Desulfurobacterium sp. TC5-1: one gene and its partner. Each later gene encodes a partner of the first gene's protein in a complex. Links are inferred from orthologs where the notes say so. Each region holds a gene or a part of one and is shown in the gene's direction. Other genes may lie near its edges.

Region 1 (3,281 bases):
TTACTACAAAACCTTCTGCCTGTGGCTTATCAGACTCAATGTCTTCACTGTTAGCACCGACGTTTCCTATCAAAGGACAGGTCATTGTTACTATCTGACCCTTAAAAGAAGGATCCGTCACTATTTCCTGATAACCTGTCATACTGGTCGTAAATACTACTTCACCAGACACCTCACCTTCTGCACCAAAATTAACTCCCTCAAAGTATGTCCCATCTTCAAGAGCAAGAATTGTCTTCTTTCTGTCTAACATAATCTCTCTCCGCAGCATAGATTATAATTGTCACAGTTAGTTTACCAAAATTTACGGAGGAACGATGAAGAAACTACTGCTCATAGTTGCACTTTTAACAGGACTGGCAGTTTACGGCTGTAATATAGAATCCAACAAACCTCTTATAGTTTCAAGTCTTCCGATATGGAAAAATGTTGCAGAATATTTAGCTGGCGGAGATTTCAAATACTATTCCATTTTAAAGGGAGGTGAATCCCCCCACGGATACGAAATGAAACCTTCAGACATCGCCAAGTTAAAAAAGGCAAAACTAATAGTAATTCATGGGCTGGGCCTTGACAATTGGATACTTAAAGGAATCGATAACAGGGAAAAGGTATTTAACATAGGAAAACTCCTCTCAAAAAAGTACCCTTTTATAAAAAAAGCCGGGTATCACATATGGACAAATCCAATTTTAATGGAAGACGTGTATTTCGAAATGGCTAATAAACTCAGCAAGTTCTACCCCGGAAAAAAAACATATTATGAAAAAAGGGCTGACGACTATAGTGCTATGATACAACAGTTAATTTCAAGAGTTAATGAATGCACGGCAAAATTGAAAAATAGAAAAGTTATTGCATTTCACCCCGTATGGGAACCTCTCTTTGAAACTATAAACATCAAATGCATAGGCTATATAGTTAACAATCCTGAAGAAGAACCTAAACCGGAAATCATAAAAGAACTTATCAAAAAAGGAAAAGAGGAAAATGTCAAAATTGTAATAGCCGAAAAGGGTGAACCTCAAACTCTTGTAAATGAAATAGCCTCTGAAATAGGTGCAAAAGTTATCGTGCTAAACCCAATTCCTGACAAAGATTATGTTATAGCTTTAAGTAACTGGTGCAATAAAATATGCACCGCTTTGAAGGAGGTAAACGAACAATGATTCTTATGATAGATAACTACGATTCTTTCACTTACAACATTGTTCAATACTTCGGGACGCTCGGTGCAGATATTACCGTTAAAAGAAACGACAAAATAACGATCGATGAAATTGAAACGTTTAAACCTGAAGCCATTGTAATTTCTCCAGGTCCCTGTACACCTAAAGAAGCGGGTATTTCTGTAGAGGTGATAAAAAGGTTTTCTGGTAAACTGCCGATTTTAGGTATCTGCCTTGGTCATCAATCAATAGGTTATGCATTCGGTGCAAAAATAATAAGAGCGAAGAAACTTATGCACGGCAAAGCTTCCCTGATAAAACATGATGAAAAATATCTTTTTGAAGGAATGAAAAATCCCTTTTCTGCCATTAGATATCACTCCCTTGTAATCGATAGGGGAACTCTCCCTGAAGATTTTATAGTAACGGCAGAAAGTGAAGATGACGGAGAAATTATGGGCATAAGGCACAAACAGTTCCCCTTATTTGGCGTTCAATTTCATCCTGAATCCATTCTTACAGAAGATGGCCTGAAAATCATAGAAAACTTTACTAAACAAATTTAAACGATGAAACTGTACTCCCACATAAAAAAGATTCCTGAGGACTTTGTCGTTGAAGAAGTTCCGGCCTTAAAAGTTGGAAGTGAAGGTGCCTTTGATGTTTTTATTCTTAAAAAGAGGAATGTATCTACTTTGGAAGCAGTCAGGATAATATCAAAACTCTTAAAACTTTCACTTAAATCCATAGGATTTGCAGGATTAAAGGATAAATATGCCGTAACGTCACAGTACATAACGGTGCCTTCAGGGAAAATCACCGAAGAAAAACTATCTTTTTACAACGACGGCAGATGGAGGGTCGGCAAAAGGCAATCTAATTCTTCCTTTGAAATCAAGTTTATTGGAAAATCTAAAAAACCCCTGACTATTGGAAATATCTACGGCAACAAATTTACAATAAAAATTAGAAATTTTGAAAAATCAATGAGGGAAAAATTTTACAGAAACCTTCAAACAGTTAAACTGTACGGATTCCCAAATTATTTTGGAGAACAAAGGTTTGGAAGCGTTAAAAGCAGAGACGACTTCGTTCTAAGGTACATTTTAAAGGGTGACTTTGTGAAGGCTTTAAAGGTTTATTTCTTAGGAAGAGAAAAAATAGATATGCTCACAGATTGGCAGGACATATATAAAGTACTAAAGCCAACACTTGAAGAGTATGAAAAAGATCTACTAAGAGGACTACTAAAAGGGCTTCCTGCAGAAAAAGCTTTCCGAATCCTTCCAAAAAATATAAGAATTATGTTTAACTTCGCTTTTCAAAGCTACCTTTTTAACCGCATTCTTGGCGAATACATATTGAATAAATATCCATACAGACAAGTTCCCTTCATAAACAATTGGAAACTTTACTTTTACTTAGAAGTTACCGACTTTGAATATTTCAAAAACCTGCAGATACCTTATACCGGAAAGGATTTACCGCCGGAAGATTCTCTCCTTAAAAAAGTAATGAAAAAAGTATTTAAAGAAGAAAAAGTTAACTCTTCTGTATTTGACATGGAAATTGCCGGAATGAAAGTAATGACTGATGGTCAAAGAAAAGCTGTTGTTATTCCGGAAAATTTCAAAATAGTTTCAAAAACAAAAAAGGATGTTACCATACAATTTATCTTACCACCGGGAAGCTACGCTACAATTCTTTTGAGAGCACTCCTCTCTGTGTGAGGTGTAAAATGGTCTCCATAGGCTATCTTGAAGTAGAACTTTACATACCCCACAGCCACTCTTTAAAAGAGAAAAGAATGGTAGTCAAACGAATCAAAGAAAGAGTTAAAAATAAGTTTAACGTTGCCATCTGCGAAGCAGAAGCACATGACAAATGGCAAACTGCCGTAATCGCCATTGTATCGGTCTCGACATCATCAAAAAAAGTTGATGAAACACTTGAAAAGGTTGTTGGATTTATAGAAAAACTCTACCCTGGCATGATAAAAAGCTACCACAAAGAACTGATTTAAAATAAGGGGGAAAAATTCCCCCAATTACCATTCTATAGACAATGCACCGGTATACCGCCTATCAGCATCCTGACCTGCATAAGCTCCAA
Region 2 (3,189 bases), 370 kb from region 1 along the record:
GTCTTTTAGCTGCGGCTATCGCTTTTGCGGCCCGCTTAATTTGTCCTGGATGTCCTTTCTTTACAGGTTTGTAGCTTCTTATCTGAACGGGTGATTTGTATTCCTGCTCAAAGAAATCAGCTATGCTTCTCATAACGTCTTTTGGCAAATCAACTAACACGACACCCGGCCTTCCGGTTCTTGCTATATAAAAAGCTTTTTTAACGGTATCCGCCAGCTGATTTACGTCTTTTACTAAAAAATTGTGTTTTGTTATTGGTCTTGTAATACCGACAGTGTCAACTTCCTGAAATGCATCGTTTCCTATCATAAATGTGGGGACGTTTCCTGTAAATGCCACAATGGGGACAGAATCTATTTGGGCAGTAGCAAGTCCTGTAACCAGGTTTGTGGCGCCCGGTCCTGAAGTTGCAAAACAGACACCAACTTTTCCTGTTGTTCTTGCATAACCATCTGCTGCGTGAGCGGCTCCCTGCTCGTGTCTTGTAAGGATGTGTTTTAAAGATGTGTACGATAGTCTGTCGTAAATATCAAGAACGGCTCCACCGGGGTAGCCAAATATGTATTCAACACCCTCAAGCTGAAGCGCTTCAAGAAGTATTTCTGCACCTGACAATTTCATTTTTCTGCCTCCCAAAATTGCAGCCAAAAGCTTGTACAGTTGATAGAAAGAAATAATATCATAAAATTTCTGAGGTTTACACAGGAAGTAGGAGGTTGAATTATTGGAAAAGCTTACATTCTGGGTTGATCCGTACGTTTTGTTTCTACACATGGTTGATAAAGGATATCCTGTAAGGATGTTTCTTGATTCGGCGCTAATTGATGTAAAAAAGGGTCGTTTTTCTTTCATATGTATAGGAGAAATAGAAAAATTCACTGTAAAAGATTATAAAGGTCAGGCTTTTGAATTGTTGAAAGGGTTTTATGAGCGCCTGAGAAAGAAGTATTCTGATGACTATTTTGGGATTTTTGGATATTTTTCCTACGATGCGGGACGATATATAGAAAGGTTGCCCCGATATTCATCTGATGATATTAAAATACCTGATATCTCTTTCTTTTTGCCGGAAACAACAGTAGTTTTTGATAATTTGAGTAGAACAATATATGTCTATGGCAAAATGCCGGAATTTTTTTGTGAGAGTGTTCTCTCTTTAAGTGAAGGATTTCAGATTGACTTTCTCTCTTTCAATATGACAAAAGAGCAGTTTTTTAGTAGTGTAGAAAAGATTAAAAAGTACATAGCTTCAGGTGACACTTTTCAGGTTAACTTTTCACAAAGGCTCAATTTTCTTTTTTCCGGTTCACCGGTTGCGTTTTATCATCGCCTCAGGGAGATCAACCCTTCACCTTTTGCTTTTTATCTTGATATGGATGGGTTTAAAGCAGTTTCATGCTCTCCGGAGAGACTTGTAAGAAAGGTCGGCAGTATTGTTGAAACGAGGCCTATTGCAGGGACAAGGAGGAGAGGAAAAGATGAAAATGAGGATGCATTTCTTTCAAAAGAACTTTTCCTGTCAGAAAAAGAGAGGGCGGAACACATTATGTTAGTGGATTTAGAGAGGAATGATTTAGGAAAAATAGCAAAATACGGAACGGTAGTGGTTGATGAGCTAATGGTGAAGGAGGTTTATTCTCACGTTATGCACATAGTTTCGAATGTGAGGGCAGAAATTGACGAAGGTGTACACCCCGTGGATGTTGTAAAAGCTCTTTTTCCAGGAGGAACAATTACAGGTGCACCGAAGGTGAGGACAATGGAAATTATTGAAGAGCTTGAACCAACAAGGAGAGCCCTCTATACAGGTTCAGTGGGTTATCTTTCATTTAACGGTGACTTTGACTTCAACATTGTTATAAGGACAATGTTGATGAAGGATGACAAAGCTTATCTCCAGGTTGGTGCCGGTATTGTTTGGGATTCAGATCCCGAGAGAGAATACAGAGAGACAATCCACAAAGCCCGGGCGTTTTTGTCTGCGGCCAATTTAGAAAAAATTTTGTAGAAAATTGAAAAGGGGGGATGCGCCCCCCCTTTTTTTAAACTGATAATGGAAATAATAAAGACTTATTCTTCTGCTTCTTTTGCTGCTGCTGCTTCTTCCTTTTCTTTTCTTCCAGATTCAAGTAACTTAGAGAGATCAGCGATTGTTGAATTATCCAGTCTTTCTTCAATGATGGTTTTGATGAGCTTGTTAAGCTTCATTTCGTTGTTACCGGCAATTCCGTAAAGAATGTAGTAAGTCTTTTTTGGAAGGGATACCTTTACAGTTTTGTTGGTTCTCTTCCCGGGCTTTCTTCCTCGTGCCATATTTTCCTCCTTAGTTAAATTTAATAAAAATTGATTCTCTGCTTATTTTAGCAAAATTTTTCCTCATTGTAACATTTTTGTGTCTTAAATCAATCTTGTTATGCATAACCGTACGGTTAAAACATGCTAATGAGTGTAACGTAACGCTTTAGAATAAAATTTCGTATTCTGCATATTTTTAATATAGTGCTTTTAACCTTAACAGTCGAATATTTAAATGAATTTTTACTAAGTTTCATAGCTATTATTATTTATGTTAGAAGCGTCTTTAAAATCGGGATTTTAAATAGTAATATTTACACTGCACTCTTTATATAATTGAGATAATTGAGAATTCTGGAGAAAATTATGGGACATGAACAATTCTTGCCGAAATGGATAGCGTGGGAAGTTACAAGGAGATGTAACCTTAATTGTATTCATTGTCGTTCATCATCCACTATGGAATCTGAGCAGGGTGAGTTTACTTTTGAAGAAGCTAAGAAGCTGATGGATGATATTGCCACCATTTCCAGTCCGACTATTGTCCTTACCGGTGGTGAGCCTCTTTTAAGGGATGATCTGTTTGATATTGCTGCCTACGGTACAGAGAAAGGGTTCAGAATGTGCATAGCTACTAATGGTGTTCTTGTTGATGACGAAGTTTGTCGTGAAATGAAGAGAACAGGCATAAAAATGGTTTCTCTTTCTCTTGATGGTTCTACCGCAGAGATTCATGACGACTTCAGGAAACAACCGGGAGCGTTTGATGGTGTTTTGAACGCCGTTGAACATTTAAGGAAGCATAACATTCCATTCCTCATAAATTCCTCTTTTACAAAGAGGAACGCCTTTGATATACCTAATGTTTATAAAAAGGCCAGAGAGCTTGGGGC

Evidence for each region.
Region 2: the proteins of H153_RS0103400 (region 1) and H153_RS0101580 are in contact, whole or in part, in a solved structure (PDB 8RP0), measured with the Escherichia coli proteins. The link is inferred for Desulfurobacterium sp. TC5-1 from one-to-one orthologs.

Annotation. Positions count from the first base shown.
Region 1 is NZ_ATXC01000001.1:680,025-683,305, forward strand. The notes cover bases 1-2,950. They hold H153_RS0103400 (aminodeoxychorismate/anthranilate synthase component II), read left to right. Parts: upstream 1-1,165; coding sequence 1,166-1,735; downstream 1,736-2,950. Other genes in these bases: carA (glutamine-hydrolyzing carbamoyl-phosphate synthase small subunit), read right to left, coding at 1-253; H153_RS0103395 (metal ABC transporter substrate-binding protein), read left to right, coding at 318-1,169; truD (tRNA pseudouridine(13) synthase TruD), read left to right, coding at 1,739-2,899; H153_RS0103410 (DUF503 domain-containing protein), read left to right, coding at 2,908-2,950. In the rest of the region: more of H153_RS0103410, read left to right, coding at 2,951-3,192; H153_RS0103415 (hypothetical protein), read right to left, coding at 3,217-3,281. UniProt on the Escherichia coli protein: Part of a heterodimeric complex that catalyzes the two-step biosynthesis of 4-amino-4-deoxychorismate (ADC), a precursor of p-aminobenzoate (PABA) and tetrahydrofolate.
Region 2 is NZ_ATXC01000001.1:306,367-309,555, forward strand. The notes cover bases 10-2,867. They hold H153_RS0101580 (anthranilate synthase component I family protein), read left to right. Parts: upstream 10-725; coding sequence 726-2,009; downstream 2,010-2,867. Other genes in these bases: ilvB (biosynthetic-type acetolactate synthase large subunit), read right to left, coding at 10-622; H153_RS0101585 (hypothetical protein), read right to left, coding at 2,072-2,314; H153_RS0101590 (radical SAM protein), read left to right, coding at 2,663-2,867. Outside these bases: more of ilvB, read right to left, coding at 1-9; more of H153_RS0101590, read left to right, coding at 2,868-3,189. UniProt on the Escherichia coli protein: Part of a heterodimeric complex that catalyzes the two-step biosynthesis of 4-amino-4-deoxychorismate (ADC), a precursor of p-aminobenzoate (PABA) and tetrahydrofolate.